DNA from 2 places in the Streptomyces sp. NBC_00210 genome. Region 2 is predicted to be linked to the other one. Evidence: predicted binding sites of a transcription regulator. Region 2 holds the regulator's gene; the other holds the start of a gene.

The links. Region 2 encodes HspR, which represses chaperone genes until heat shock. Its sites were predicted from a motif close to TTGAGNNNNNNNNNCTCAA; they were not measured.
Positions count from the first base shown of each region.
Region 1: a site for HspR is predicted at 13,367-13,385, ahead of lon (endopeptidase La). Genes of this name have one in related genera too.

Region 1 covers NZ_CP108120.1:2,920,372-2,935,642, reverse strand. Annotated here, with positions in the region: gene OG729_RS13090 (trypsin-like peptidase domain-containing protein) at 1-155, shown strand, start outside; gene OG729_RS13085 (MoxR family ATPase) at 342-1,343, shown strand; gene OG729_RS13080 (SAV_2336 N-terminal domain-related protein) at 1,347-4,616, shown strand; gene OG729_RS13075 (multifunctional oxoglutarate decarboxylase/oxoglutarate dehydrogenase thiamine pyrophosphate-binding subunit/dihydrolipoyllysine-residue succinyltransferase subunit) at 4,680-8,549, opposite strand; gene OG729_RS13070 (ATP-binding protein) at 8,894-10,039, opposite strand; gene OG729_RS13065 (response regulator transcription factor) at 10,036-10,773, opposite strand; gene OG729_RS13060 (spermidine synthase) at 10,865-11,551, opposite strand; gene OG729_RS13055 (rhomboid-like protein) at 11,880-12,704, shown strand; gene OG729_RS13050 (protealysin inhibitor emfourin) at 12,660-13,196, opposite strand; gene lon (endopeptidase La) at 13,408-15,271, shown strand, end outside.
Region 2 covers NZ_CP108120.1:4,107,518-4,122,788, reverse strand. Annotated here, with positions in the region: gene OG729_RS18640 (hypothetical protein) at 1-1,253, shown strand, start outside; gene OG729_RS18635 (Yip1 family protein) at 1,364-2,266, opposite strand; gene OG729_RS18630 (FG-GAP repeat domain-containing protein) at 2,385-3,485, opposite strand; gene OG729_RS18625 ((Fe-S)-binding protein) at 3,884-6,151, opposite strand; gene OG729_RS18620 (sugar transferase) at 6,281-6,808, opposite strand; gene dnaK (molecular chaperone DnaK) at 7,082-8,932, shown strand; gene grpE (nucleotide exchange factor GrpE) at 8,929-9,573, shown strand; gene dnaJ (molecular chaperone DnaJ) at 9,764-10,945, shown strand; gene OG729_RS18600 (heat shock protein transcriptional repressor HspR) at 10,947-11,399, shown strand; gene OG729_RS18595 (GAP family protein) at 11,521-12,339, opposite strand; gene OG729_RS18590 (helix-turn-helix transcriptional regulator) at 12,574-13,557, opposite strand; gene OG729_RS18585 ((2Fe-2S)-binding protein) at 13,944-14,261, shown strand; gene OG729_RS18580 (pyridoxamine 5'-phosphate oxidase family protein) at 14,437-14,841, opposite strand; gene clpB (ATP-dependent chaperone ClpB) at 14,962-15,271, shown strand, end outside.

The DNA of each region.
Region 1 (15,271 bases), 1.2 Mb from region 2:
CCGCCGTTGAGTTACCCGACCGGTTGCGCCGTATCAGAGACGACATCAGCGGATCGAGGAACAGCCGGCACTGGGCGGAAGGGGTGGCCATGCTCTACGACGACCCGAGCCGCCCTCTGCCCGCCGACGACACCGGACCGGTGGATTCCCCATGAGAGGCCGCCGCCGGGGTACTCGCATGCGCCTCGCGGTGTCCGCGCCGGGCACCGTGGCCGACCCGTGTTTCCGGCCGGGGGGTCCGGGAACCGTCCCCCGGAAAATGCAGTCTGGGACGGCGGGACGGTGGGTAAATGTCCCCCACATGGTCCGCCACGGGTCCCACAGGACCTAGGGAGCGAGCGATGGACGACTGGCTGATCTACCGAGGCGTCGGCGCACCGGATCCCGACCGGATCCGCAGGCTGCCGCCCCCGCCCCCGTGGCGCGCCTTCTCCGGAGAGCCGCTGCCCGACCCGGCCCCGCCGATCGACAGCTCGTCGACGCGGCGGCTCGGCGCGCGTGTGGAGGCCCCGCCCGCCCAGGACGCCGAAGCGCTCGAACTGATCAACGCCGCCCTGTACTTGCGGCGGCCGCTCCTCGTCACCGGCGAGCCCGGCTCCGGCAAGTCCACGCTCGCCCACTCCATCGCCTACGAACTGGGGCTCGGCCGGGTCCTCCAGTGGCCCATCGTCAGCCGCACCGAGCTCAAGGACGGGCTCTACACCTACGACGCCATCGGCCGGCTCCAGGACGCCCAGCTCGCCGAGCGGGGGTCCGACGACATCGGCCGCTACATCAGGCTCGGGCCCCTCGGCACCGCGCTGCTGCCTGCCGAGCGGCCCCGGGTGCTGCTCATCGACGAGCTCGACAAGAGCGACATCGATCTGCCGAACGACCTGCTGAACGTGGTGGAGGAGGGCGAGTTCGCCCTCCCCGAGCTGGAGCGGATGGCCGACCGGCCGGGTCACGACGAGGTGCAGGTGCTCACCGACGACGGCCGCCGGGTGCCCGTGCGGGACGGCAGGGTGCGCTGCCACGCCTTCCCCTTCGTGGTGATGACCAGCAATGGAGAGCGCGACTTCCCCGCCCCGCTGCTGCGCCGCTGCATCCATCTGCACCTCGACCCGCCGCGCGACGAGCGGCTCGCGGCGATGGTGCAGGCCCACTTCGGGGCCGGGGCGGACGAGCAGAACCTCGATCTGATCGGGCAGTTCACGCGGGACGACGGAGACGGCGAACTGCGCCCGACCGACCAGCTGCTCAACGCCATCTATCTCACCCAGCACGCGGTACGCGCGGACACGGGGCGGCGCGAGGAGCTGGCCGAGCTGCTGATACGTCCCCTCGACACCCGGCAGCGCTGACCTGTGACCCCGGCCCCGCGGCCCGCCGCCGCACCGGCTCTGACCGCCCTCGTCGCGCGGCTGCGTGAGGTGGAACTGAAGCCGACCGCCGAGGAGTTGGCGGACGCCCTGTGGCTGTCGCGGTTCGTGCCGCCCGTGGCCTCCCGGCGGCCGGGCCCCGAGAGAGCGGGTCCCGTCGGGCCGCCGCCAGTGGACCGCCCGCCCGTGGAGGCCGTGCCGGGGCATGCGCCCTCGTTGTTCCCGGCCGGGCCGCCGCCACGGCCCCGCGTCGGCCTCTTCGGTCCCGCGCAGTCGGGCGGCGTGCCCGGCGGCGTACCGGCCACCGGCATGCGCAGGGTTCCCGTGCCCGCCGCCGCCGCGCTGCCGGACCCGCTCGCGCTCCAGCGTTCGCTGCGGCCCCTGCAGCGGTACCGGCCGCCCATGCGCCTGGTCCGCCGCGAGATCGACGAGGTCGCGACAGCCGACCGGGCAGCAGACACCGGCCTGGTGGTGCCGGTGCTGCGCACGGTCCGGCGGCGCGAGGCGCGGCTCGCCCTGGTCATGGACGTCTCCTCGTCGAATGTCGTGTGGGACAAGGCCCTTGACGAGCTGCGGCAGGTCTGCGAGCGCGCCGGGGCCTTCCGCGAGGTCGCCGTGCACCACCTGCGCGAGGACGAGCCGACCCCCGCCCAGCTCGGCGACCCCACCGGACGGCAGCTGACCGTGGTGCTCAGCGACTGCGCGGGCCCGATGTGGCGCGGCGGCCGGATGCAGCGGCTGCTGCACACCTGGGCCTCGACCGCGCCGGTCGCCGTCGTGCAGCCGCTGCCGCAGCGGATGTGGCGGCGTACGCATCTGCCCGCGCAGCCCGGGCTGCTGCGGAGGCGCGAAGGACCGGTCGGACGGCTGGAGTTCACCCCGCACTTCGCCCCGCAGGGCGCTGTGGAGTGGGGCATACCGGTTCCGGTGCTGGCGCTGCGCCGCTCCTCGTTCGAGGCCTGGACACGGCTGGTGGCCGGCGCGACGGGGCAGTCGCTGAACGCGGCAGCCGGTCTTGTGCGGGCCCGCCACAGGGCCGCCGCGAGCCCGTCCCGTACGGCACAGGACATCGCGGCCCCCGAGCGCGTACGGACCTTCCGCAGGACCGCATCGCCCGCCGCCACTCAGCTCGCCGTGTATCTCTCCGCGGTCCCGCTGGTGCTACCGGTGATGCAGCTCGTCCAGCGCGCCATGCTGGTGCGCAGCGGCCCCGACGTGCTGGCGGAGGTCCTGCTCAGCGGGCTGCTGCGGCGGGACGGCCACGGCCCGGACGAGCGGGAGGGCGGACCGGCGTACGCCTTCCTGGACGGCGTCCGTGAGGAGCTGCTCGGCCAACTGGGCGCCAGCAGCGCGGCGTTGGTCCTGAAGCACTGCTCCGAGTACGTCGAGTCGCGCTACGGGCGCACCGTGCGCAACTTCCCGGCCCTGGCCGCCGCCTTCCTGGCCGGCTCGGTGGACCCGCACCCACTGCCCCACGCCGCTCCCGCCGGCCACAGCCAGTGGGCGTTCGCGCAGGTCTCGGCGCAGGTGCTGCGGCGGCTCGGCGGCACGGAGCCGGCCTCGCCGCCGGGCGGTCTGCCGAAGGACGGCCCGGCGGGCCTGGTGGCGCAGGCCCGCGCCTGTCTGACGCACTTCGGCGAGTACGGCACCGTACGCGACCTGGACGAGGCGATCCGACTGCTCGGCTCGGCCACACAAGCCGAACGCCGCACTGCTCAACGGGCAGCGCTGTACGGGGAGCTGGCCGAGGCCATGCTGCGCCGCTGGCTGGTGCGGCCGCTGCCCGAGGACCTGCGCGAGGCCCTGGACGCCGCCCAGAACGCGCTCAACGGGAAACCGGGGGCCCATCTGACGCTCGCGCACGTCCTCGAGGCGATGGCCGACGAGGTGCAGGCGGGCCGGCTCAGCCCCCGCCTGATGCCGGAGTGGGTACGGGTCCAGGCGGCCGCCGCGCCCGACGACACGGGCCTGGTGGCGGCGATCCTGCTGGCGACGGCCGATGCCGGCCTCGCCGAGCTGACCGAGGACCCGCCGCGGCCCGACGCCGTGCGGGTCCTCAGGGAAGCCGCGGCGGCCGACCGGATCCGGGTGCTGCGGCGACTCGCCGTGACGGGCGCTCCGTACGGGCTGCGCGGCCCGGTCCGGCCCGAGGACTGGTTCACCGAGACGCTGCAGTGCGCACTCGGAGTCGTACAACTGCTGCTGGCCGACGAGAACCGGGAGTCCGCGCTGCTCGTCAAGGGCGGCATCCTGCTCGAACTGGCCCGCCACTACCGGGGCGAGGGCCCCGTGCCCAGGGCCACCGACGAGGAGGACCGGATCGCCTCCCGGGCCTTCGCCGACCGGGCCGACAAGGATCTGCACGCGGGCATCGACGGGCTCGACTGGGACGCCATCGCGCAGCCGGAGCTCTGCCGCGCCTGGCTGGACTACGCGGACGCCATCGAGTTCGCCCACGAGAACCCGGACGACGACGACAGGCTGCGCATCCTCCAGGCCCTGGACCAGGCGCGCCAGCACGTCGGCAAGGACGAGGAGGTGCAGGCCGACATCCTGCTGCGGATGGCCCGCGTCCTGGAGCAGCGCTATGCCTCCACCGGCGGCTGGGCGCACCGCGACTCGGCGGTGGCGGCCTGGACGGAGGCCGTGCCGCTCCTGCCCTGGCACGACCCGAGCCGTGCCGTGGTGCTCACCTCGCTGGGCAGGCAGCTGACCGAGCGCGGTGTGGACAAGAACTCCGCCGCCGACATTCACGCGGCCGTACGGGCCTTGCGCGGTGCGATCGACGAGACGGCGGCGGACGATCCCGAACTCCCGCGCCGCCGGGCCCTGCTGGGCCACGCCTACCTCGAACGCTTCCGCGCCGACGGCACGGTCGCCGATCTGCACGAGGCGGACTGGATGCTGGGCGCCGCGGCCCGGGCCGCGGCCGACCCCGAACTGGCCGCGTACGCCTGGTGGTACCGCGCCCTGGCCTCCGCACTGCTGGCCCGGCGCACGGCCTCGCACCCGAGGCTCCAGGACGCCGCTGCCCACTACCGCCGGGCCGCGGCGCAGCCCGGGGCCGGTGAGGTGCTGGAGCGGGCGGCCGCCGCCCAGTGGATGCGGGCCACCCGTCTGGAGCGCACGGCCGGCGAGGAGCGCGCCCTGGAGGAGCACCGGGCGGTGCTGTCGATGCTGATCGCCGCGGACGCGGCAGGGATACAGCCGGCGGACCTGATGCGCCAGGAGATCGCCAGACTCGAGGGCGCCTGAGCAACGCCGAGGGCCCGGCTCCGAGTCGAACTCGGTGCCGGGCCCTTTATGGCGTACGACCGGTCAGGCCTCGTAGACCTCGTTGAGCAGCTGCTGCTGCTCCGCCTGGTGGCGCTTGGCCGAGCCGACCGCCGGGGACGAGCCGTGCGGACGCGAGATCCGGCGCAGGCGCTCGGCGCCGGGGATGTCCGCGCCGACCGCAAGGTCCAGGTGGTCGATCAGGTTGAGCGCGATGAACGGCCACGCACCCTGGTTCGCCGGTTCCTCCTGCACCCAGAGGTACTTCTCGGCGTTCGGGAACTTGGCGATCTCGGCCTGCAGCTCGGTACCCGGCAGCGGGTACAGCCGCTCCAGACGGATGATCGCGGTGTCCTTGACGCCGCGCTTGACCCGCTCGCCCTCGAGGTCGTAGTAGACCTTGCCGGTGCAGAAGACGACCTTGCGGACCTCGTTCGGGTCCACTGTGTCGTCGCCGATCACCGGGCGGAAGCCGCCGGTGGTGAACTCCTCCGTCTTCGACGCCGCGGCCTTCAGACGCAGCATCGACTTCGGGGTGAAGACGATCAGCGGCTTGTGGTGCGGGTTGTGCACCTGCCAGCGCAGCAGGTGGAAGTAGTTCGACGGCAGGGTCGGCATGGCGACCGTCATGTTGTTCTGCGCGCACAGCTGGAGGAAGCGCTCCGGGCGGGCGGAGCTGTGGTCCGGGCCCTGGCCCTCGTAGCCGTGCGGCAGGAGCAGGGTGACGCCGGAGGTCTGGCCCCACTTCTGCTCGGCGGAGGAGATGAACTCGTCCACGACGGTCTGCGCGCCGTTGACGAAGTCACCGAACTGCGCTTCCCACATGACCAGCGCGTCCGGACGGGCCAGCGAGTAGCCGTACTCGAAGCCCATCGCCGCGTACTCGCTGAGCAGCGAGTCGTAGACGTTGAAGCGCGCCTGGCCCTCGGCGAGGTACAGCAGCGGGGTGTAGTCCTCGCCCGTCTTCTGGTCCACCAGCACCGCGTGGCGCTGGCCGAACGTGCCGCGGCGGGTGTCCTGGCCGGCGAGCCGGACCGTGGTGCCCTCCATCAGCAGCGAGCCGATGGCGATCGTCTCGCCCATGCCCCAGTCGATCGTGCCGTCCTCCACCGAGCCCGCCCGGCGCTGCAGCTGAGGCATCAGACGGGGGTGGACGGTGACGTGGTCGGGGATGTTGACCTGGGACTCGGCGATCCGCTTCACGACCTCCTCGGAGACCGCGGTGGTGACGGCCACGGGGAACTCGGGCTGGGCGTCCGGGACCTGCGCCGGGGCCGGGTGCGAAGTGGCCTCGCGGACCTCCGCGAAGACCTTCTCCAGCTGGCCCTGGAAGTCCTGGAGCGCCTGCTCGGCCTCTTCCAGCGTGATGTCGCCGCGACCGATCAGCGACTCGGTGTACAGCTTGCGCACCGAGCGCTTCTTGTCGATCAGGGTGTACATCTGCGGGTTGGTGAACTGCGGGTTGTCGCCCTCGTTGTGACCGCGGCGGCGGTAGCAGATGAGGTCGATCACGACGTCCTTGTTGAACGTCTGGCGGAACTCGAAGGCGAGCCGCGCGACGCGGACCACGGCCTCCGGGTCGTCGCCGTTCACATGGAAGATCGGCGCCTCGATCATGCGGGCCACGTCGGTCGCGTACATGGACGAACGCGACGACTCCGGGGCGGCGGTGAAGCCGACCTGGTTGTTGATGACGATGTGGACCGTGCCGCCGGTGCGGTAGCCGCGCAGCTGCGACATGTTCAGCGTCTCGGCGACGACACCCTGGCCGGCGAAGGCCGCGTCACCGTGCAGGGCGACCGGCAGGACCGTGAAGTCCGTGCCGCCCTTGTTGATGACGTCCTGCTTGGCGCGCGCGACACCCTCGACAACCGGGTCGACCGCCTCCAGGTGGGAGGGGTTGGCGACCAGCGAGACCTTGATCTGCTCGCCGTCCAGACCGGTGAAGGTGCCGTTGGCGCCCAGGTGGTACTTCACATCGCCGGAGCCGTGCATCGACTTCGGGTCGAGGTTGCCCTCGAACTCCCGGAAGATCTGCGCGTACGACTTCCCGACGATGTTCGCCAGGACGTTCAGACGACCGCGGTGGGCCATGCCGATGACGACCTCGTCGAGGCGCGACTCGGCGGCCGAGTCGATGACCGCGTCGAGCAGCGGAATGACGGACTCGCCGCCCTCCAGCGAGAACCGCTTCTGACCGACGTACTTGGTCTGCAGGAAGGTCTCGAAGGCCTCGGCCGCGTTCAGGCGGCGCAGAATCCGCAGCTGCTCCTCGCGCTCGGGCTTGGAGTGCGGGCGCTCGACCCGGTCCTGGATCCACTTGCGCTGCTTCGGGTCCTGGATGTGCATGAACTCGATGCCGGTGGTGCGGCAGTACGAGTCGCGCAGCACGCCGAGCACATCGCGCAGCTTCATCAGGGACTTGCCGGCGAAGCCGCCGACCGCGAACTCGCGCTCCAGGTCCCACAGCGTGAGCCCGTGCTCGGTGATGTCCAGGTCGGGGTGCTTGCGCTGGCGGTACTCCAGTGGGTCGGTGTCGGCCATGACATGGCCGCGGACCCGGTAGGAGTGGATCAGCTCGAAGACACGTGCGGCCTTGGTGACGTCGTCGTCGTGGCTGGCGTCGATGTCCTTGAGCCAGCGGACCGGCTCGTACGGGATGCGCAGCGCCTCGAAGATGTCGTCGTAGAAGCCGTCCTCGCCGAGGAGGAAGTTGGCGACGATCCGCAGGAACTCGCCGGAGGCGGCGCCCTGGATGACCCGGTGGTCGTACGTCGAGGTCAGCGTCATGACCTTGGCGATGCCCAGCTTGTTCAGGGTGTCCTGGGAGGTGCCCTGGAACTCCGCCGGGTAGTCCATCGAGCCGACGCCCATGATGACCGACTGCCCGGGCATCAGACGCGGCACGGAGTGGACGGTGCCCAGGCCGCCGGGGTTGGTCAGCGAGACGGTGACGCCGGTGAAGTCGTCCATCGTCAGCTTGTTGTTGCGGGCGCGGCGGACGATGTCCTCGTAGGCCTGCCAGAACTCGAAGAAGTTCAGGGTCTCGGCCTTCTTGATGCCCGCGACGACCAGCTGGCGGTCACCGTTGGGCTTCACCAGGTCGATGGCCAGGCCGAAGTTGACGTGCGGCGGCTTGACCAGGACCGGCTTGCCGTCCTTCTCCGTGTACGACCAGTTCATCGACGGCATGGCCTTGATGGCCTGCACCATCGCGAACCCGATGAGGTGGGTGAAGGAGACCTTCCCACCGCGGGCGCGCTTGAGATGGTTGTTGATGACGATGCGGTTGTCGAAGAGCAGCTTCACCGGGACGGCGCGCACGGAGGTGGCCGTGGGCATCTCCAGCGAGGCGTTCATGTTCTTCGCGACCGCGGCGGCGGGCCCGCGCAGGGGCACGACCTCCGCGCCTTCGGGCGCCTTGCCGGCGGCAGCAGCCGCAGGCTTGGGCGCGGCGGCAGGCTTCGCCGGCGCGGGAGCCGGGGCGGCCGGGGCCGCCTGCTGCGCGGCGGGAGCCTGCGCGGCGGGAGCGGCCTGTGGCGCGGCGGTGCCGGTGGCAGCCGGAGCCGCGCCGTTGGCGGTGGGGGTCGCAGCGGCGGCCGGGGCCGCGGTACCCGCAGCCCCCGCGGCTACGGCACCCTGGGCACCCGCCCCGGCTCCCGAAGGCGCGGATCCGTCCGCGGCGGGGGCTTCACTCACCGGCTTCGCCCCTGCGGCGGTAGCACCCGCGCCGCCCGGCTTGTAGTCGGCGAAGAAGTCCCACCAGGCACGGTCGACCGAATTCGGGTCCTGGAGGTACTGCTGGTAGATCTCGTCGACGAGCCACTCATTGGGACCGAACGCGGCGGCAGGGTTCTTACCCTGCCCGCCTTGGTCGGCCGAGATGCTCGAGTTACTGGGGGACTGAGACGACACGGCGGCAACCGCCCTCTTCCGCTTCACAAGGTGATGGACAGCGGAAATAAAGGCTACGCCTCCCTGGCCTGGAGGTGCAGGCCGGGCTGGTCATCGTCGCGCAAGTCACACCGAAGAGCGTGTTTCGTGCGAAGGAATGGCGGGAAACAAGCGTGGTTCTGCATCACCGCGGGTGCCCTTGGGTACTCCGACGGGAGCCTCGGCTCCACCGGAGCGGCTGACGCCGGGCGAAAATCTGCGGCCGCGGCCGGTCGGCTCGTACACCTGACGGGTTACTGAGCCGGATTGCGGCCACGCCCTCACTGCGTACACGCAGAACGCGCGCTTCCGGTTCGCACCCTACGTCAACCGCGCGCCGCCGGGACCCCCGGCAGGGTCACGAGAATGCGGCAGCCGCGGGACGATTCGGCCACCCCGATGCGGCCGCCGTGCAGATCGACCGCCCAGCGTGCGATCGCGAGGCCCAGGCCCGTACCGCCGTCGCTGCCCTTGCCGTGCGGGGCCGTGACGGTGCCCCGGTTGAAACGCTCGAAGACCCGGTGGCGCTCCTGCTCCGGGATGCCGGGGCCCTCGTCGACCACTTCCAGGTCCAGGGACTCGGGCAGCGGGCCGCGCCGGGCCCGTACCGTCACACGGCCGTGCGGCGGCGAGTGCTTGACCGCGTTGTCGATCAGATTGGCCACCACCTGGTGCAGCCGCTCCGCGTCCGCGTGCGCGGTCAGCTCGGGCGGCGACACATCCAGGTGCAGATGCACGTCGGTACGGGTGTGATGGCCGGACCCGGAGGTCAGACCGCGCTGGGCGGCGGCCAGATTGGCCTCCTTCAGCACGCCCGAGAGATACGGCCACACTTCGAAGCGGCGGGCCCGCAGCGGTACGACGCCGTTGTCGAGGCGGGACAGATCCAGCAGCGTCTCGACCAGCCGGCCCAGGCGTTCCGTCTGCTTCAGCGCCGTGCGCATGGTCTCCGGGTCGGCGGCGGAGACCCCGTCGACGACGTTCTCCAGGACGGCGCGCAGTGCGGCGATCGGGGTGCGCAGCTCGTGCGAGACATTGGCGACCAGCTCCTTGCGGTGCTGGTCCACGGCCTCCAGATCGTCCGCCATGCGGTTGATCGTGGAGGCGAGGTCACCGAGCTCGTCCCGGCGGTCGGCGCCGCGCACCCGGCGGGTGTAGTCGCCGTGCGATATGCCCTTGGCGACGGTGGTCATCTCGTCCAGCGGCGCGGTCAGACCGTGCGCCACGAACTGGGTGATCAGCAGGGTGGCGATCACCGAGAAGACGGTGATGAAGCGCAGCTCCGTCTGGGTGCGCACGGCCACCAGCAGCAGGCCCGTGGTGATGAAGACCGAGACGACGACGAGTGTGCCCAGCTTGGTCTTGATCGAGATGGAGACGGACCGCAGCCGGCTCCGCCGACTGGCGCGGCCGGACGGCCGGTCCCGCCGGCTCTCGCGGCCGGGACGTCGCCCCCAGCGCCGCCCTCTCATGGCGCCGGCGTCTCCAGCGCGTAGCCGACACCGTGGACGGTACGGATGCGCTCGGCGCCGATCTTCCGGCGCAGGGCCTTGATGTGGCTGTCGACGGTACGGGTGCCGGAGGCGTCGGCCCAGTCCCACACCTCCGCGAGCAGCTGCTCGCGGGAGAGGACCGCACGCGGCGTGTTCGCCAGGCAGACCAGCAGGTCGAACTCGGTGGGCGTGAGATGCACGTCCTCACCGCGCACCCGGACCCGGCGCTGGGCGTGGTCGATCTCCAGCTCGCCGAGGCGGAGGATCCCGCTGCGCGGGGTCACCGCGGCGAGAGCGGCGCGCTCCACGCGGCGCAGCAGCACATGCACCCGGGCCGCGAGCTCGCGCATCGAGAACGGCTTGGTCATGTAGTCGTCGGCGCCGACGCCGAGGCCCACGAGCATGTCGGTCTCGTCGTCGCGCGCCGTGAGCATCAGGACCGGGACCGGGCGCTGTGCCTGGACCCGGCGGCAGACCTCCAGGCCGTCGAAGCCCGGCAGCATCACATCGAGAACCATGAGGTCGGGCTGCCAGGCCTCGGCCGCGTCGACGGCGGCCGGGCCGTCCGCGGCCGTCTGGACCACAAAGCCCTCGGCCCGCAGCCGGGCGGCGATGGCATCGACGATCGTCGAGTCGTCCTCGACGACCAGCACCCGGCGCTGCGCGCCGGGCGTGGCCGCGACGCCGTTGTGCGTGGTGTGTGTCTGCTCCATGGCCCCGCCCCTGTACGCGTTCTCGCGAGCTGCATGCCGGTGTAGATCCCGTGTGTAGGTCAGCAGCGTAAGGGCATGGACGGCATCCCGGCTACGCAGGGCGAACGGCGAGGTGGACCACGTCCGGTACGCCTCGGGCAACCCGGATCTCTTCGGTTCTTACCCCGGTGAATCCGGCATTCCGCAACGCATCCTCAAAAGCGGGAGAGGGCTGCGCGGACCACACGGCGAGCACCCCGCCCGGCTCCAACCGGCCCTGGCAGGCGGCGAGTCCGGCCGGTGAGTAGAGGTTCTCGTTGTCGTCGGTGACGGTCCAGTCGGGGCCGTTGTCAATGTCCAGACATAGCGCGTCGTAACGGTCCGTGGTCGTGCGGAGGTGGGTGACGAGGTCCGTGTGGAGGATCACGCTGCGGGGGTCGGTGAGCGCGTCGCCGGAGATCCGGTCCAGCGGCCCCGAGCGGTGCCAGTCGATGATCGCCTGCTCGCGCTCGACGACGGCGATGTGCCGCCAGTGGGGGTTGGCGGCGGCGCGGGCCAGGGAGAAGCCGACGCCGAGTCCACCGATGAGCAGAGCGGGGGCGGTCCGGCCGGCGGCGGCGAGTGCGTCGTACGCGGCGTCCACGAGCAGCCGCTCGGAGCGGCCGTCGGAGGTGTCCATGAGGAAGCAGCCGTTGGCGATGATCTCGTGGTGCTCGCCGCGCTGCCGCAGCACGACCTCGCCGTGGGGGCCCTCGCGGCGGTCGAGGGTGACGGGGGCGGTATCGGCGTGCAGGGGCATCGGCGGTGACCTCCTGGGGGCGGCTAAGTGGCCATGGTCGCGGGACGGGGCGGGCGGGACAAATGGTTTGAGCCGTTTCGGGGCGCGCGGTTTGAGCGGTTTCGGGGCGCGGGGGCTGCACCCGCCCCGCCCCCTCGCGGGCCGGTTCACCGGGTGTGCCGCACAGCCCTCTCACAGCCGCTGCACAGCTGGTCGGCGCAGTCTGGCGTGGCCACGACGCCCGCGCCGGTGCGCGGGTTGCTTCGTGTGGCGCACGTCATAGACGAGGGGGATGGTGATCGCGTTGGGTGGGGGATCGTTCGGGGGCTTGACGAGAGGGGCCTCACGCGTGGACCAGCTGACGACACGCGATCCGGCCACGGGCAGGGAGCTGCTGGGCGGTATTCCGGCCCAGCGCACGGCGCCGGCGCGGGTGGCGACGCCCGCGCTGCCGCCCACGCCCCTGCCTGCCCCGTGCCTACGGCTGCCGCTCTGGCGGCGGGCGCTCCACCTGCTGCCCACGCCGACCGGGACGCCGTTCACCTTCTGCTACATCCTCGTGCTGATCGTCACCTCGCTCTTCGCGGAGTACGGCGACCCCGCAACCGTCTCCTCGCTGCTGCGTGGCTCCAGCACCGATGTCGCCCATTTGGCCGATACGCCGCTGCTCGTTCTCGGCGCGAGCGCCCTGTGGGTCGCCGGCGGCCTGGCGTCCCCGTACGCGGTCGCCTTCCTTTTCGTGCTCACCGCGCTGGAACGCCGCATCGGCGGCTGGCGCACCGCTGGGGTCTTCCTGGCGGGCCACGTCGCGGCGACGCTGGCCACCGAGGTACCGGTCGCGGTGTGGGTGGTGAGCGGGCAGCTGCCCGCCAGTTCGCTGCACCGCCTCGACTACGGCATCAGCTTCGGCCTGATGGCGAGCATCGGCGCGCTGGCCGGACTGCTCCGCCCGGTGCCACGCGTGACGCTGCTCGGCTTTGTCTTCCTGATGCTCGTCCAGGACGCGGTGGCCTTCGAGGATCCGCTCACCGTCTGGGGCCATCCGCTCGCCCTGCTGTCCGGGGTCGCCTGCTGGCCGCTGGTGCGCCGCCGGGCCCAGGGGCGCCGGTCGGTCGTCCAGGTCCGCGGGTCAGTGGTCCGGCAGCGCGGCGAATACCTCCCGCAGGGCGGCTAGCCGCGCCGTGTCGTCGGTGGTCACGGTGTGGCCTTCGTACGTGATCCGGTAGGTGAAGCCGTCCGCGACGGGGCTTTTGGTGGCCTCGCGGGGGAGATGCGCGAAGTCCGCCTTCTCCAGGGCCCGGCGCAGCGCGGCCAGCCCGGCGGGTGTCATCCGGCCGGAACGGCCGGGTCCGGTTTTCTTGTACGTCTTGTATGTGCCGTCGTCCTGGACCACGAGGCGGTCGTTGACGCCGGCGAAGCCGCCGGTGACGGTCATCTCGACCAGCGTCCGCGCCGGGACGGGCGAGGTGGAGGCCGTCGGCGAGGGTGCGCCCGACGTCGACGGCGCGCCCGACGGCGATGGTGAGCTCGCCGAGGACGTGCCCGGCGCCGAGCCGCCGTCATCGCCGCCGTCGCCGCTCGCCGATGCCCCGCACCCTGCCGCGAGCCCAAGGGCCAGCACCATGCCCACCGTCGTCGTCCGTCGTCGCACACGCTTACGGCTCATGGCCCCAGCATGTGGGATCAGGCCGCCGGAGCGCGGACTATTCCGGTGAGCGGGCCGATGTAATGACTGAACACAACGTGGGCTTATTACATCCGAGCCCTGCCGCAAGGCGTGAGCCTTGATCGCTGAGAGCGAACGGCGGCTCGGGAACATCTCACCCGCCCTGTGCATTGAGTCCGTACAGCTCAACTTCACTGCCTAAGGGGAGATCATGGCTGCTGAGTCCTCCGCGTTCACGCCGCTCACACTGCCCGTGCTGCCGCTCGACGACGAGGTCGTGCTGCCCGGAATGGTGGTGCCGCTCGACCTGTCCGACACCGACGTACGAGCCGCGGTGGAGGCCGCTCAGGCCGCCGCCCGATCCAGTGGTGCAAGCAAGCCCACGGTCCTGCTTGTTCCGCGCATCGACGGGAACTACCCCGGGATCGGCGTGCTGGGCACCGTCGAGCAGGTCGGCCGGCTCTCCGACGGCGACCCCGGCGCGCTCATCCGCGGCCGCGGCCGGGTGAAGATCGGCGCCGGCACCACGGGTCCGGGCGCGGCTCTCTGGGTCGAAGGCTCCCGTATCGAGGAGAGCGTGCCCGAACCGCTGCCCGGCCAGCTCGCCGACCTGGTCAAGGAGTACAAGGCGCTGGCCACCGACTGGCTGAAGAAGCGCGGCGCCTGGCAGGTCGTGGACCGCGTCCAGCAGATCGACGACGTCTCGCAGCTCGCGGACAACGCCGGCTACTCACCGTTCCTGACCACCGCACAGAAGATCGAACTGCTGGAGACCGCCGACCCGGTGGCCCGGCTCAAGCTCGCCACCGAGCAGCTGCGCGAGCACCTCGCCGAACAGGACGTCGCCGAGTCCATCGCCAAGGACGTCCAGGAAGGCGTCGACAAGCAGCAGCGCGAATTCCTGCTGCGCCGCCAGCTCGAAGCCGTACGCAAGGAACTGCGCGAGCTCAACGGCGAGGGCGGCGAGGACGAGTCCGACGACTACCGCGCCCGCGTCGAGGCCGCGGACCTGCCCGAGAAGGTACGCGAAGCCGCCCTCAAGGAGGTCGAGAAGCTGGAGCGGTCCAGCGACCAGAACCCCGAGGGCTCCTGGATCCGCACCTGGCTGGACACCGTCCTCGAACTGCCGTGGAACGAGCGAACTGATGACAGCGCGGCCGGGTACGACATCCAGGGCGCCAAGTCGATCCTGGACGCCGAGCACGCGGGCCTTCAGGACGTGAAGGAACGGATCACCGAATACCTGGCGGTGCGCAAGCGGCGCGCCGACCGGGGGCTCGGCGTGGTCGGCGGGCGGCGCGGGGGCGCGGTTCTCGCCCTCGTCGGCCCGCCGGGAGTCGGCAAGACCTCGCTCGGCGAGTCCGTCGCGCACGCGATGGGGCGGAAGTTCGTCCGGGTCGCGCTCGGCGGCGTCCGGGACGAGGCGGAGATCCGCGGACACCGGCGTACGTACGTCGGGGCGCTGCCCGGCCGTATCGTCCGGGCGATCAAGGAGGCCGGTTCGATGAACCCGGTCGTCCTGCTCGACGAGATCGACAAGGTCGGCTCCGACTTCCGGGGCGACCCGGCGGCCGCCCTGCTCGAAGTGCTGGACCCGGCGCAGAACCACACCTTCCGCGACCACTACCTGGAGGTCGAACTCGACCTGTCCGACGTGGTGTTCCTGGCCACGGCGAACGTCCTCGAAGCCATCCCGGAGGCCCTCGTCGACCGGATGGAGCTGGTCAGGCTCGACGGCTACACCGAGGACGAGAAGGTCGTCATCGCGCGGGACCACCTGCTGCCGCGCCAGCTGGAGCGGGCGGGTCTGGAGCCCGGCGAGGTCGTCCTGGAGGTCTCGGCGCTGCGCAAGCTGGCCGGCGAGTACACACGGGAGGCGGGCGTCCGTAACCTCGAGCGTTCGGTGGCCAGGCTGCTGCGCAAGGTGGCGGCACAGCACGAACTGGGCGAGCGCGAGCTGCCGTTCACGATCGCCGACACCGATCTGCGGGCGCTCATCGGACGGCCGCACCATGTGCCCGAGTCCGCGCAGGACCCGGCCGAGCGCCGGACCGCCGTGCCCGGTGTGGCCACCG
Region 2 (15,271 bases):
GCTGCACACTGATGCGGCCCACCGGCTACGAATGCTCCGTCAACGAGCCGGAGACCAGGGCCGTCACCCCCGGCATCATGGTTCTGAGCCTGCCCAAGAAGGCCTCCCACACCTCCTACCGGGCGGAACTCATCTGCTCCTCCGTCATCTGCGGAACGCAGCGGGTCAGCGTCGATTGGGTGACCCCGACCACCGCCGAGAGCGGCACGAAGGCCACCGTGAGCGTGATCGGTACCGCGCTGCACAAGGACGACAAGGTGGTGCTCAGCCGGGTCGGCAGCAAGGTGGAGTCGACCACCGTGTCGGTGTCGGCCAACCGCAGGACCCTTACGGCCCTGCTGGACCTGACCGGGGCCGCCCCGGGCGACTGGAACCTCAGCGTCATCACCCACAACGAGGGGGAGTACGCACAGGGCACCTTCGCCGTCACCCCGCCCACGCTGACCAACACCGCGGCTCCCGCCATCCAGGGCACGGCTCAGGTCGGCGCCACCCTCACCGCGAACGCGGGCAGTTGGACGCCCACCCCGGCGTCGTACGGCTACCAGTGGAAGGCGGACGGCGAGGCCATCTCCGGGGCGACGGCGTCCACATACACGGTGCCCGCCCTGCTGCTCGGCAAGAAGCTGACCGTCACCGTCACCGCCCGCCTCCTCGGTGGAGAAACCGACGTCACCTCGGCGGACGTCACGGTCGCCAAGGGCGCCGCCCCCACGGCCATCACGGCCCCGAACATCAGCGGCGCGGCGAAGGTCGGCGCCAAGCTCGGCCTCACGCAGGGCACTTGGACTCCGGCCGCCACGTCGTACGGCTACCAGTGGAGGGCGGACGGCAAGCTGATCTCCGGGGCGACGGCGTCCACGTACACGGTGCCCGCCTCATTGCTCGGCAAGAAGCTGACCGTCACCGTCACCGCCCACCGCACGGGCCATGCCGACGGCACCGCTGCGACCGCCGCGGTCACGGTCGCCAAGGGCAGCGCCCCGAAGGCCACCAAGGCGCCCACGATCTCGGGCACCGCCAGGGCCGGCTACACGCTCAAGGCCGCCCAGGGCACCTGGACGCCCACCCCGTCCTCGTACGCCTACCAGTGGTACGCGGACGGCAAGGCGATCAAGGGCGCCACCGGGTCCTCGCTGAAACTGGCCTCCGCCCAGCGCGGAAGGAACATCACGGTCAAGGTGACCGCCCGTCGAACTGGGCACAGCGACGGCACCGCCACCAGCAAACCGACGGCGAAGGTCGCTCGCTGAGCACGTCTCACGGGGTGGGCCCCGCCGGTGTGGAGGCCTGACCTGCGGACGGATGGACATGAAAGAGGGCCCCACCACCCGGTGGGGCCCTCTTCTGCGTCCGTACCGCGCTAGATCGTGCCCAGCTTGATGATCGACAGCAGCGCAATCAGCTGGATCGACGACGCCGCCAGCGCCTTCGGCCACGGCAGGTCGTGCGACTTGCTCACCATCGAGGTGAACAGCGCACCCGCCGCCAGCCATGTCGCCCAGCCCAGGACCTGGACCAGGGAGTTCTCGCCGCCCAGGAACAGGGCGAAGACCAGGCGCGGGGCGTCCGTGATCGACATGATCAGCATCGACAGGCCGACCGTCGGCTGCCAGGCGCCGTCGCCGCCCAGCTGGCGGGCCAGGGTGTGGGTCACCGCGCCCAGGATCAGGCCGCCGACGACGAATGCGACCGCCGTGGTCAGGACGTACGGGATGGCCGCCGAGATCGTCGCGTTGATCGTCTCCTCGCGGGCCTTGTCGAAGCCGAAGAGCGCGAGCAGGCCGTAGAGGAACGTGACGATCAGCGCCGGGCCCCACACGGGGTAGTCGCGCATCTGCCAGAACGTCGGGCCCGGGCGCAGCACGATGCCGCTCAGCAGTTGCTTCCAGTGCAGGCGGGGGCCCGCGGGTGCGGCCGGGGCCGTGCCCGCGCGGTAGGTCGCGCCGTCGCCGTACGGGTCCTCGTTGATGCCGAACGCCTGGGTGTGGCCAGGGTTGTTGGCATACGGATCGACGTGCGGGGCAGGTCCGCCCTGGGGCTGCTGGTACGGGTCGCCGAAGTACTCCGGTTCGCCGTACGGGCCCTGGGGGCCCTGCTGGTGGTGCTGACCGCCGCCGGCCTGGGGCCACTGCGGCGGCTGCTGCTGTTGCGCGTACGGCGGCCCCGCATGGCCTCCCCCGCCTCTGTAGGGCGGCGGTGCCTGCTGCGGTTGCTGCTGCTGCGTGCGGTTGTCCCGGCCGCGTCCGATCCTGAATCCAGCCACGTAATCGAACGTACCTGGTCCCGGAGAGTGAGGGTGCCGGGGCGGGGAAACGCGGCCGCCTTTGCTGCCGACCTGTGACATCCCCTAGGGGGCCTGCCCGGGGGACCCTGAGGGGACGTCAGCGCAGAAAGACCGAGCTGCTGAAGGTGAGCAGTGGGCGGCTTGGTGCGGTGGCCGGGTACAGCGCCAGCACATCCGCGCGCTCGCCCCTGTGCGTACGAGTGACCAGGTCGGGGCGTTTGTCGCCGTCGAAGTCCGCGTACATCAGTACGTCCGTGGTGGGCGTCGTCTCACCCGACGGGAGCGCGGGCGCCGTCGGCGCCTGTACGGCGTCGAAGACATAGCGGCCGCCCGCGCGGCCGGGGCCGTCCGGGCCGCCCAGCAGCAGCTTGCCCTTGGCCGATGCGCCCGGCTTCGGGGTGCGGGCGGAGACCACCAGGTCGTCGTAGCCGTCGCCGTTCGCGTCGGGCTTCGGGGACGGGGCGGACAGGGCCGGGCCGCCGCCCGGGACGGGGGCCGTGGCGGCGCGCGGGGCGCCGTTGCGGGTGAAGGGGCCGCGCAGGAAGCTGACCCGGCCCGCGGACGCGGTGACGGCGAGGTCTGTCGAGCCGTCGCCGTCGAAGTCGCCGCAGACGGGGTGGTCGGGCCAGTCGTTGCCGTAGCGGGCCTTCTCGGGGATGCGCAGGACGACCGCCTTGCCGCCCAGGCCGGACGGGGAGCCGAAGAGCAGCTGGAGCGGTACGGGGGGCCGGCCGATGCCGTTGTACGGCGGGTCGGTGGCCACGATCAGCTCGGAGAAGCCGTCCTTGTCGAGGTCGCAGGCGGCCGCCGCGTCGAAGGCGGCGGGGAGGGTGCCGTCGACCGGGGCGGCATTGGCTCGAGGGGTGAGGAGGCGGCGTACGGCCGGGTCGAGGGCGCGGGGGCCGGCGGTGCCGTAGACGACGCCGATGCCCGCGTCGTCGCCGTGGGTGTCGCCGGGGGCCTTGACCAGGTCGTTCACCACGAGGTCGCGGTGGCCGTCGCCGTTGAAGTCGGCGGGCACGCGGCTGCCCCTGCCGACGGGGACGGGCAGGGCGGTGGCCCGGCCGGACAGTGGGGCGGTGTCGCCGTTCTTGGCGGCGGCGGGCCGGTCGTCGGGCGCGGGGTGGCTCGTGCAGCCCGCGAGCAGCACCGCGCAGGCGCCGGCCGCGCCGATCGCCACCGCTGCCGTCGCCCTCATCCGTATCCGCCCTGTCCGCCGTGTCCGCACTACCCGTCCCGTCCGTCTCGCCTGCGCTCGGTCTGCTCAGTCGCCCCTTGATGCTCGTTCGGCCGTCCCGGCAGGGCAATGGATCCGGCATGATCGCTGGCCAATGGTTATTCGCTGGGTAGTTGAGTGGGTTCGTTATGTGGCGGATGAGGGAAATCAGGGGATTGCCCTTCCGCGCTCTGCCCTGCCGAGCAGTGCACCCGTAGCTTCGTGGATGTCTTCACGGCACCGAGCCACAGACACGACGGATCGGGCATCAGCTCACCGGGGGAGAGCACTCCATGCGCGCTCCCTCTCCACCGGCGACACAGGAAAGCGGCCGGACCTGCCCCCGAGGCAGATCCGGCCGCTTCCGCGCTGGGTACGGACTACTTCACCGGCTCCGGTTCCGGCGCGTCCGCCGGCTCCTCGTCGTCCGCCGGGTCGGCCGGAGTCTTCACCGAGTCGAGCAGCAGCTGCGCGACGTCGACGACCTGCAGCGACTCCTTGGCCTTGCCGTCGTTCTTCTTGCCGTTCACGGAGTCCGTGAGCATGACGAGGCAGAACGGGCAGGCCGTCGAGACGATGTCGGGGTTGAGCGACAGGGCTTCGTCGACCCGCTCGGTGTTGATGCGCTTGCCGATCCGCTCCTCCATCCACATGCGCGCGCCACCGGCGCCGCAGCAGAAGCCCCGCTCCTTGTGGCGGTGCATCTCCTGCTGACGCAGACCGGGGACGGCCGACATGATCTCGCGCGGCGGCGTGTAGACCTTGTTGTGGCGGCCCAGGTAGCAGGGGTCGTGATACGTGATCAGACCCTCGACCGGCGTGACCGGGATCAGCTTGCCCTCGTCGATGAGGTGCTGCAGCAGCTGCGTGTGGTGGATGACCTCGAACTCGCCGCCCAGCTGCGGGTATTCGTTCGCGATCGTGTTGAAGCAGTGCGGACAGGTCGCGACGATCTTCTTCGCCGACTTCGGCTTCTTCGTGGACTCGTCCTCGTCGTCCTCGCCGAAGGCCATGTTCAGCATGGCCACGTTCTCCTGGCCGAGCTGCTGGAACAGCGGCTCGTTGCCCAGGCGCCGCGGCGAGTCACCGGTGCACTTCTCCTCGCCGCCCATGATCGCGAACTTCACGCCCGCGATGTGCAGCAGCTCCGCGAAGGCCTTGGTGGTCTTCTTGGCCCGGTCCTCCAGCGCGCCCGCGCAGCCGACCCAGTACAGGTAGTCGACCTCGGACAGGTCCTCGACGTCCTTGCCGACGATCGGGACCTCGAAGTCGACCTCCTTGGTCCACTCCACGCGCTGCTTCTTGGCCAGACCCCAGGGGTTGCCCTTCTTCTCCAGGTTCTTGAGCATCGTGCCCGCCTCGGACGGGAACGCGGACTCGATCATCACCTGGTAGCGGCGCATGTCGACGATGTGGTCGATGTGCTCGATGTCGACCGGGCACTGCTCCACGCAGGCACCGCAGGTGGTGCAGGACCACAGCACGTCCGGGTCGATGACCCCGTTCTCCTCCAGCGTCCCGATCAGCGGGCGCTCGGCCTCCGCGAGGGCCGCCGCCGGCACACCGGCCAGCTGCTCCTCGGACGCCTTCTCCTCGCCCTCCATCGTCTTGCCGCCGCCGGCCAGCAGATACGGGGCCTTGGCGTGCGCGTGGTCGCGCAGCGACATGATCAGCAGCTTGGGGGAGAGGGGCTTTCCGGTGTTCCAGGCCGGGCACTGCGACTGGCAGCGACCGCACTCCGTACACGTGGAGAAGTCGAGGATGCCCTTCCAGGAGAACTGCTCGACCTGGGAGACGCCGAAGACATCGTCCTCGCCCGGGTCCTCGAAGTCGATCTCCTTGCCGCCGGACGTCATCGGCTGGAGGGCGCCGAGTGCGGTCGAGCCGTCGGCGTTCCGCTTGAACCAGATGTTCGGGAAGCCGAGGAAGCGGTGCCAGGCCACACCCATGTTGGTGTTGAGCGAGACCGTGATCATCCAGATCAGCGAGGTGCCGATCTTGATCATCGCGGTGAAGTAGATCAGGGTCTGGAGAGTGGCGACGCTCAGGCCCTTGAAGGCCAGCACCAGCGGATACGAGACGAAGTACGCCGCCTCGTAGTGGTCCACGTGGTGGATCGCGCCCTCGAGCCCGCGCAGGGCGAGGATCGCGAGGCCGATGGTGAGGATGACGTACTCGACGAAGTACGCCTGCCAGGCCTTGGAGCCCGCGAAGCGCGACTTGCGGCCGGCCCGCGAGGGCAGGTTGAGCAGCCGGATCGCCATCAGGATGACGATGCCCACCACGGTCATCAGGCCGATGAACTCGATGTACATCTCGAACGGCAGGAAGCCGCCGATGACCGGCAGGGTCCAGTCGGCCTGGAAGAGCTGGCCGTACGCCTGCGCCAGCGTCGGAGGCAGGGTGAGGAAGCCGATCGCGACGAACCAGTGGGCAAAGCCCACGATCCCCCATCGGTTCATGCGGGTGTGGCCAAGGAATTCCTTGACCAGGGTGATCGTGCGTGCCTTCGGGTTGTCGGTGCGGCTGCCCGCGGGCACCGGCTGACCGAGCTTCACGAACCGGTAGATCTGCGCGACGGCTCGGGCGATGAGCGCAACGCCGACCACGGTCAGCACCAGCGACACGATGATCGCGGCGAGTTGCATTTCGGGCTCCTCGGGCCTGCGAGGGTGGGCAATCTGTCCAGACTACTAAGCGGTAACTTAGGTAGTCCGTGCTGAGAGTACCCACTTATTCCGCCGCACTGTAGCCGCGCAGCCGGTGATCTGTGTCGCTCAGGCAAGCCTGACCGGGCGGGGCGCCCGGCGTCCGGCCGCGGCCGTCGGGAGGGTGCGGGCCAGGATAAGAAGGTCCAGTCCCAGCCAGTGTTGCTCCACATAGTGCAGATCGAGTACTGCCATCTCCTCCCAGGGCAGCTCCGAACGGCCGCTGGTCTGCCACAGGCCGGTCATTCCGGGGCGTACGCCGAGCCGGGCGCGGCCCGCGAAGCCGGCTTCCTCGGGGTCCTCGGGCGGCAGCGGGCGAGGCCCCACGAGCGACATCTCGCCACGCACCACATTGATCAGCTGCGGCAGCTGGTCCAGGAAGTGGCGGCGCAGCAGCCGGCCGACGGGCGAGACCGGTGTCGTACGGAAGGTCAGCATTGCAAACCTGGATCCGCCGAGGCCGGTCCGCTCCCGGCGGGTCAGGAGCGAGCCCCGGGTGGTGGCCCCGACGGCGGCGGTGAGGGCGAGCAGCAGCGGGGACAGGAGCAGCAGCAGGATCAGACTGCCCGTCAGATCGACGGCTCGCTTTGCAGGCATGGACGCACGCCCTTCGTCGCGACCTTCGTCACGGCTGTCATTCGGTGACCGTTTTTTGCGGCTATGACTCTCCCAGACGGACGCCGCCGCCGGCCGGTGCGCCACGCGCGCGTACACAGGTTCGGCCCTGGTCCGGGGCGGGTTCCGGGGTCGAGGTGCAGGTAAGCGATGGATAAAAGTTGAGTGGGGTCGACTCAGCTCCGTTGACGCCCAGGGCTCGGTCGTGCATCCTTGAGCCAGATCCACTCAAGTCAGTCAGCTGGAGGAATTGAAATGGCACGTGCGGTCGGCATCGACCTGGGCACGACTAACTCCGTCGTCAGCGTTCTGGAGGGCGGCGAGCCCACCGTCATCACCAACGCCGAGGGTGCCAGGACCACGCCGTCCGTCGTCGCCTTCGCGAAGAACGGTGAGGTGCTGGTCGGCGAGGTTGCGAAGCGTCAGGCGGTCACCAACGTCGACAGGACCATCCGGTCGGTCAAGCGCCACATGGGCACCGACTGGAAGATCGAGCTCGACGGGAAGACCTTCAACCCGCAGCAGATGAGCGCCTTCATCCTGCAGAAGCTGAAGCGCGACGCGGAGTCCTACCTCGGCGAGAAGGTCACCGACGCGGTGATCACCGTCCCGGCGTACTTCAACGACTCCGAGCGCCAGGCCACCAAGGAGGCCGGTGAGATCGCCGGTCTGAACGTCCTGCGCATCGTCAACGAGCCGACTGCGGCAGCCCTGGCCTACGGCCTCGACAAGGACGACCAGACGATCCTCGTCTTCGACCTCGGTGGCGGCACCTTCGACGTCTCGCTGCTGGAGATCGGCGACGGCGTCGTCGAGGTGAAGGCCACCAACGGTGACAACCACCTCGGTGGTGACGACTGGGACCAGCGCGTCGTCGACTACCTGGTGAAGCAGTTCGCCAACGGGCACGGCGTGGACCTGTCCAAGGACAAGATGGCTCTCCAGCGTCTTCGTGAGGCTGCGGAGAAGGCGAAGATCGAGCTGTCGTCCTCGACCGAGACCACGATCAACCTGCCGTACATCACGGCCTCCGCCGAGGGCCCGCTGCACCTGGACGAGAAGCTCACGCGCGCCCAGTTCCAGCAGCTCACCGCGGACCTCCTGGAGCGCTGCAAGACCCCGTTCCACAACGTCATCAAGGACGCCGGCATCCAGCTGTCCGAGATCGACCACGTGGTCCTGGTCGGCGGCTCCACCCGTATGCCCGCGGTCGCCGAGCTCGTCAAGGAGCTGACCGGCGGCAAGGACGCCAACAAGGGTGTGAACCCCGACGAGGTCGTCGCCATCGGCGCCGCCCTCCAGGCCGGTGTCCTCAAGGGTGAGGTCAAGGACGTCCTGCTCCTCGACGTGACCCCGCTGTCCCTCGGTATCGAGACCAAGGGCGGCATCATGACCAAGCTGATCGAGCGCAACACCACGATCCCGACCAAGCGGTCCGAGATCTTCACCACGGCCGAGGACAACCAGCCGTCCGTGCAGATCCAGGTCTACCAGGGCGAGCGCGAGATCGCGGCGTACAACAAGAAGCTCGGGATGTTCGAGCTGACCGGTCTGCCGCCGGCCCCCCGCGGGGTCCCGCAGATCGAGGTCGCCTTCGACATCGACGCCAACGGCATCATGCACGTGACCGCGAAGGACCTGGGCACGGGCAAGGAGCAGAAGATGACCGTCACCGGCGGCTCCTCGCTGCCGAAGGACGAGGTCGACCGGATGCGCCAGGAGGCCGAGCAGTACGCGGACGAGGACCACCGCCGCCGTGAGGCCGCGGAGTCCCGCAACCAGGGCGAGCAGCTCGTCTACCAGACCGAGAAGTTCCTCAAGGACAACGAGGACAAGGTTCCCGGCGAGGTGAAGACCGAGGTCGAGACCGCGGTCGCCGAGCTGAAGGAGAAGCTCAAGGGCGAGGACACCGCCGAGATCCGCACCGCCACCGAGAAGCTCGCGGCGGTCAGCCAGAAGCTCGGCCAGGCGATGTACGCCAACGCCACGCCCGACGGCGCCGAGGCCCCGGCCGGCGAGCAGGCCCAGTCCGCGGACAACGCCGAGGACGTCGTGGACGCCGAGATCGTGGACGACGAGAAGGACGCGAAGGGCGGTGCAGCGTGACGGAGGAGACCCCGGGCTTCGAGGAGAAGCCCGACGTCCCCTCCGGCGCCACCTCTGACGACGCCGCCGAGTCCGCCGAGTCCTCCAAGAAGGAGGGCCCGGCGGCCCCGGGAGGGGACGCAGCCAAGCTCGCCGGTCTGACGGCTCAGCTGGACCAGATCCGTACGGCGCTCAACGAGCGCACGGCGGACCTCCAGCGGCTCCAGGCCGAGTACCAGAACTACCGCCGTCGGGTGGAGCGCGACCGGATCACGGTCAAGGAGATCGCCACGGCGAATCTGCTGACCGAGCTCCTGCCCGTGCTCGACGACATCGGCCGCGCCCGTGACCACGGGGAGCTGGTGGGCGGGTTCAAGTCGGTGGCCGAGTCCCTGGAGACCGCGGCCGCCAAGATGGGCCTGCAGCAGTTCGGCAAGGAGGGCGAGCCCTTCGACCCGACGATCCACGAAGCCCTGATGCACTCGTACGCACCGGATGTCACCGAGACCACGTGCGTCGCGGTCCTGCAGCCGGGGTATCGCATCGGCGAGCGGACCATCCGCCCCGCGCGGGTCGCGGTGGCCGAGCCCCAGCCGGGCGCGGCCCCGAAGGACGAGACGGCGAACGACGAGGAGAGCGGTGGCCCGGAGGAGGGTGCGTGACCTGGTTCCGCGCGGATGAGGGAGCGGCGTCCGGCGCGTGCAGATGCAAGGCGGAAGAGGGAGCCGACGCGGAGCGTCGGCGACCGACGACAACGCAGCAGATGTGCGTGCCGGGAGTCGCGAGCCCGCGCGGAGCCGGGGCAGGCACCCTACGGGCTGACGCAAGGATTGTCCGAGAGGAGGGACGTCGATGAGCACGAAGGACTTCGTCGAGAAGGACTACTACAAGGTCCTCGGCGTCCCCAAGGACGCCACCGAGGCCGAGATCAAGAAGGCGTACCGGAAGCTCGCCCGCGAGTTCCACCCGGACGCCAACAAGGGCGACGCCAAGGCCGAAGAGCGGTTCAAGGAGATCTCCGAGGCGAACGACATCCTCGGTGACCCCAAGCGGCGCAAGGAGTACGACGAGGCCCGCGCCCTCTTCGGCAACGGCGGCTTCCGCGGAGGTCCCGGCGGCCCGGGCGGGAGCTTCAACTTCGACCTGGGCGACCTCTTCGGGGGCGGCCAGGGCGGTACGCAGGGTGGCGCAGGCGGTTTCGGCGGCGGAATCGGCGATGTGTTCGGCGGACTGTTCAACCGAGGCGCCGGCCCGGGTACGCGTACCCAGCCGCGTCGCGGCCAGGACATCGAGTCCGAGGTGACGCTCAGCTTCACCGAGGCGATCGAAGGCGCCACGGTCCCGCTGCGGATGTCCAGCTCCGCGGCGTGCAAGGCCTGTTCGGGCACCGGCGACAGAAACGGTACGCCTCGGGTGTGCCCGACCTGTCTCGGCACCGGCCAGGTCTCGCGCGGCGGCAGCGGCTCCTTCTCGCTCACCGACCCGTGCGTGGACTGCAAGGGCCGCGGTCTGATCGCGCAGGACCCCTGCGAGGTCTGCAAGGGCAGCGGGCGCGCCCGCTCGTCCAGGACCATGCAGGTCCGCATCCCCGCGGGTGTCTCCGACAGCCAGCGGATCCGGCTGCGCGGCAAGGGCGCCCCGGGCGAACGGGGCGGCCCGGCGGGCGACTTGTATGTCGTCGTGCATGTCGACGCCCACCCCGTCTTCGGCCGCAAGGGCGACAATCTCACCGTCACCGTGCCCGTCACCTACGCGGAGGCGGCGCTCGGCGGCGAGGTGAAGGTGCCGACCCTGGGCGGTCCGCCGGTCACGCTGAAACTGCCGGCCGGGACGCCGAACGGCCGTACGATGCGAGCCCGCGGCAAGGGCGCGGTCCGCAAGGACGGCACCCGCGGGGACCTGCTGGTCACCGTCGAGGTCGCCGTACCCACGGAGCTCAGTGAGCAGGCGAAGGAAGCGCTGGAGGCCTACCGCGAAGCCACCGCGGCCGAGGACCCGCGGGCCGAGCTGTTCCAGGCCGCGAAGGGAGCATGAGATGGATGGCCGAACCGGACGCAGCCGCAATCCCTACGAACTGACCGAAGAGTCACCGGTGTACGTCATCTCGGTGGCGGCCCAGCTCTCGGGCCTGCATCCGCAGACCCTTCGGCAGTACGACCGGCTGGGTCTGGTCTCCCCCGACCGCACCGCGGGACGGGGCCGGCGCTATTCCGCGCGCGACATCGAACTGCTGCGCACCGTCCAGCAGTTGTCGCAGGACGAGGGCATCAACCTGGCCGGCATCAAGCGCATCATCGAGCTGGAGAACCAGGTCGCGGCGCTGCAGCAGCGGGTGGCGGAGCTGTCCTCGGCAGTCGAGGGAGCGGCGGCCGCGATGCAGCAGCGCGAGGCCCAGGTGCACGCGTCCTACCGGCGCGATCTGGTGCCGTACCAGGATGTGCAGCAGGCGAGCGCGCTGGTGGTCTGGCGGCCCAAGCGGCCTGAATAGGACAGGGATTGTGCGGCTGAGGGGACCGGAGGTGTTCTGCTTCGGCCCCTGATGTCCGCGCCTTGCCCGTCCCTTGTCCGTCCCTTGCCTGTCCCTTGTGCCTGTCCCTTGCGGGGATCGGTCAGCCTTCGGAGAGGATGAGGGCGATGAAGACCCCGCAGGCGATGATGCTGATGAGCCAGCTGTGGGTGTTCATCCACTCACGCACCACGGGCATGGCGCGCTCTGCCCTCCTGCCGAACAGCAGGCGGGCCAGCAGCGGCAGTGCCGCGATGAGGACCGTCAGCCCGATGAAGGCCAGCGCCTCGCCCAGGTTGGCGTGGTGCTGCTGCAGATGAATCCCGACGGTCAGCAGGACCACGAGGTCCGACGGCATCAGCAGAATCAGCAGCACGCCGACGGTGAACGCCTTCCTCGGCCCGGCCGTCATCAAGGACTTCAGCCACTTGGGCGGCTCGGCCGTCTCGCGTCCCACCCAGTTCTTCGCCGCTGCGAACACCAGCAGGCCGATGAGTACGTACTGGATGATGTGGCCGGCCGAGCCCTTGTCGGACGGATGGCCCGTGTCGACGGCTTTGCCCAGGAGCGCGGCGACACCCCGCATGATGGCCACCCCGGCCGTGGTCGCGAGGGCGATACCCGCAAGGAACGCCAGTGACGCCCGGACCGCTCTCGGCGCGGTGACGAAGATGATCGCCGACATGATCTGTGGCCCCACCATCATGGTGAAGGCGAGCGGAAGAATCCTCAGGTCCATGCTCGACCGCCGGTGCCGGTGCCGGTGCCGGTGCCGGTGCCGGTGCCGGGCCGTACGCCGGGCCGAGCGCAGGGCCGTACGCCGCCGCAGTCGGCGCGGGATCCTCTCCTCGGCTCGCCGGCACTCCCGGCGCAGCACCTCACCGCCCGCCCCTGACGCCGAGAGCGTCGCCGGTTCGCCCACGCTGCTCCCGCGCCATCGCACTCCTCCTGCCCGTCGGTCGTCCGGTGCGTGCACACCGGACAGGACCTCGTCCCTCAAGGCTGCCCAAGGGGTGAGAGATGTGCCATTTGAGCAGGGAGTGAACGAATTTCGGGGCGTCGCGTCCTTCTGGGTGACATGGACCCGCGGCAGCAGCCGCTGCCCCGGCGTGTCGGCGGACGCCGGGGCGGTGGAATCAGGTCGTCTGCGCGGAGCTCAGGACTCGTGCTCCAGAACCCCCGACTGGGCGATCAGATAGCCCAGTTGGGTCCGGCTGCCACTGCCCAGCGACGAGCCCAGCTTGGCGATATGGGCCCGGCAGGTGCGCACATTCATCCCCAGCCGGCGGGCGATGGCCTCGTCCACATGGCCCTCGACCAGGAGCTTGGCGATGGAGCGCTGGATGCCGGTGATGCCGTCCAGGTCCGGGCCGTACGAGATCGGCTCCTCCCACGGGATGCCGTGCAGCCAGAACTGCTCGAAGACGCCGACGAGATACTCGACGATGCCCTTGTGCCGCAACTCCAGGGCGGACAAACGGTCACTGCTCGCCGGAATGAACGCCACTTTCCGGTCGATGATGATCAGCCGGTCGATGATCTCCTCCAGCGTGCGCACCTCCACGCCGGACGGGCCGACCTTCTCCATGTAGGCCAGCGTTGCCGGGTGGTGGCGGGCCGTGTGCTGATAGAGCGTGCGCATCCGGACGCCGCGGTCGATCAGCGGCTCCACGCGGCGCAGCGCCTTCTCCAGGATGTGCGGCTGCCGCCCGCTCCCGGGCTGCACCGTGAGAAGCTCCTCGGTGCAGTCTGCGGTGACCTGGTCGAGGGTTGTGTTGATGCGGTTGAGGCCCTCGAGGACGGTAATCCCTTGTGGGACGGTGGAGTTCTGAGCGGTGAAAGCCATGAATGGCTCAAGTGCATCGGTCAGAGCGACAGTTCGTCGTCGACGCTCTTGGATCTCCCGCTCGATGGGGTGTATCAGCTGTGTCAGCGCAGTGGTTGGCGGGACAGGCCGGAGCCACTGAGCGTCGTCGGGATCCGGAAGCAGCAGGGCGAGATCGAAGAGGCAGGGTGTGGATTCTGCCTCTGACCGGGCTATTCGCCCGGTGCGCAGTGCGGTGATGTAAAGAATTTTCCCCGCCTCGCACAGCTCACCGTCTGCGTGAGGGTGTCCCGTTTCGCCCTCATTAGATGGCATATGCACCCCCTCAGGCTCCTGCATTACAGGAACATGATGCCTGCCGTCGCTGGTGCAAGCGTTCGGAGTGAGACATCGTCTTATGCGCGGGGGAGGAGGAATGATCAAAAGAGGTGGAGATCACCCATGTCTAGGACGCTACGTGCTCTTTGTGCTCTTGCCATAGCGGCGGCCGCGCTAGGTGCGGTGGCCTCCGGTGAGCCCTCCTGGGGGAGCTCTCCCGCCAACTCGGTGACGGCGACCCCTGGTGAGCCTTCGTGGGGCCTCGTTTCCGCGGATGGTGTTGCGGGAACGCCCGGTGAGCCTTCATGGGGTGTCGCTCCGGCTGACGCCGCGGGCACGCCCGGTGAGCCCTCCTGGGGTGCCGCTCCGGCCCGCCCGAGCGCATGACCGTTCCACCGGACGACCGGGTCTTCCGGCGCGAGATGGCTACGGCTTATCGATCGGGGTGGCATTTCATCGACCTCGTCACGGCAATCCCCCACCGTGGCGACTCGTTGATGGTCACCCTCTTCGGAGAGCCGATCGTCGTGGCGCGCGAGGAGGACGAAGACGTCCGCGCGTATCGGTGCCTTCGCCGGCCCCGAGGAGCACCGCAGCCCGTCCGCTGTGCCATCCGGTACGGCATGATTTTTGTCAATCTTGACCAGCGGGACCACCAGTTGGTCGAGCCCGACACCACCGCCACCCCCCGCAGTGCCTGAGCGGTTCCCCCGTCGTTGTAAATCGCTCAGGTGCTTCCCCCACACAGCGGCGCCATCGTGGACCTGAAACACGATGGCGCCGCTGTGCTGCCCGGGTACACAAGCCGCTTACGGCCGACCCGGTGCGGCAGCCGAGTACGGCTGCCCTCGTACGGGAGCCGAGTACGGCCCCGCTCTACGCCCGGCCCATTGCGCGGGTCAGTGTGATCTCGATGAGCACCCGGTCCGGGTTGGGCGCCGGGGTGCGCCCGTAGCGCTCCGCGTAGCGCCCCACCGCGTCCGCGATGAGCTCCGGCTCCGTACGCACCCTCGCGCGCCCCTCCAGGGTCGCCCAGCGGCCCTTGTCCACCTGGCAGACCGCGACCGCCGCCCCGTCCGGGCCCGCGGCCAGGATGTTGGCGACCTTGTGGCTGTGCTTGTTGGTGATGACGCGAGCGAAACCGCCCTCCGGGTCGTATGTGACACCGACGGCCACCACGTGGGGTGTGCCGTCCGCGCGAGGAGTCGTGAGGGTGCACATGTGGTACTCGCGCCAGAAGGCGAGGTAGGACGCGTCCGGGTGTCGCGGGTCGATGGCCATGTTGTGGAACCTACCGGCGGCGGCTGTCCGTCACGAGCTTGAGTGAAATAGACTCAACTTTGTGTACGTTGGATGAGTCATAGCAGTGTGGGTACTGCGGACGAGGAGGAGGGACCGCACGTGGACGCCGAGCTGACCAACAAGAGCAGTGACGCCATCAACGCCGCCAGCACCCGGGCGGTGGCCGCAGGACATCCCGACCTGACCCCTGCGCATCTGCTGCTCGCGCTTCTCGAGGGCGCGGACAACGAGAACATCACCGATCTGCTGGCCGCCGTCGAGGCCGACCAGGCCGCCGTACGGTCCGGGGCCGAGCGGGTACTGGCCGCGCAGCCCAGCGTGACCGGGTCCACGGTCGCGCCGCCACAGCCCAACCGGGAGCTGCTCACCGTCATCGCGGACGCCACCCAGCGGGCCAAGGAGCTCGGCG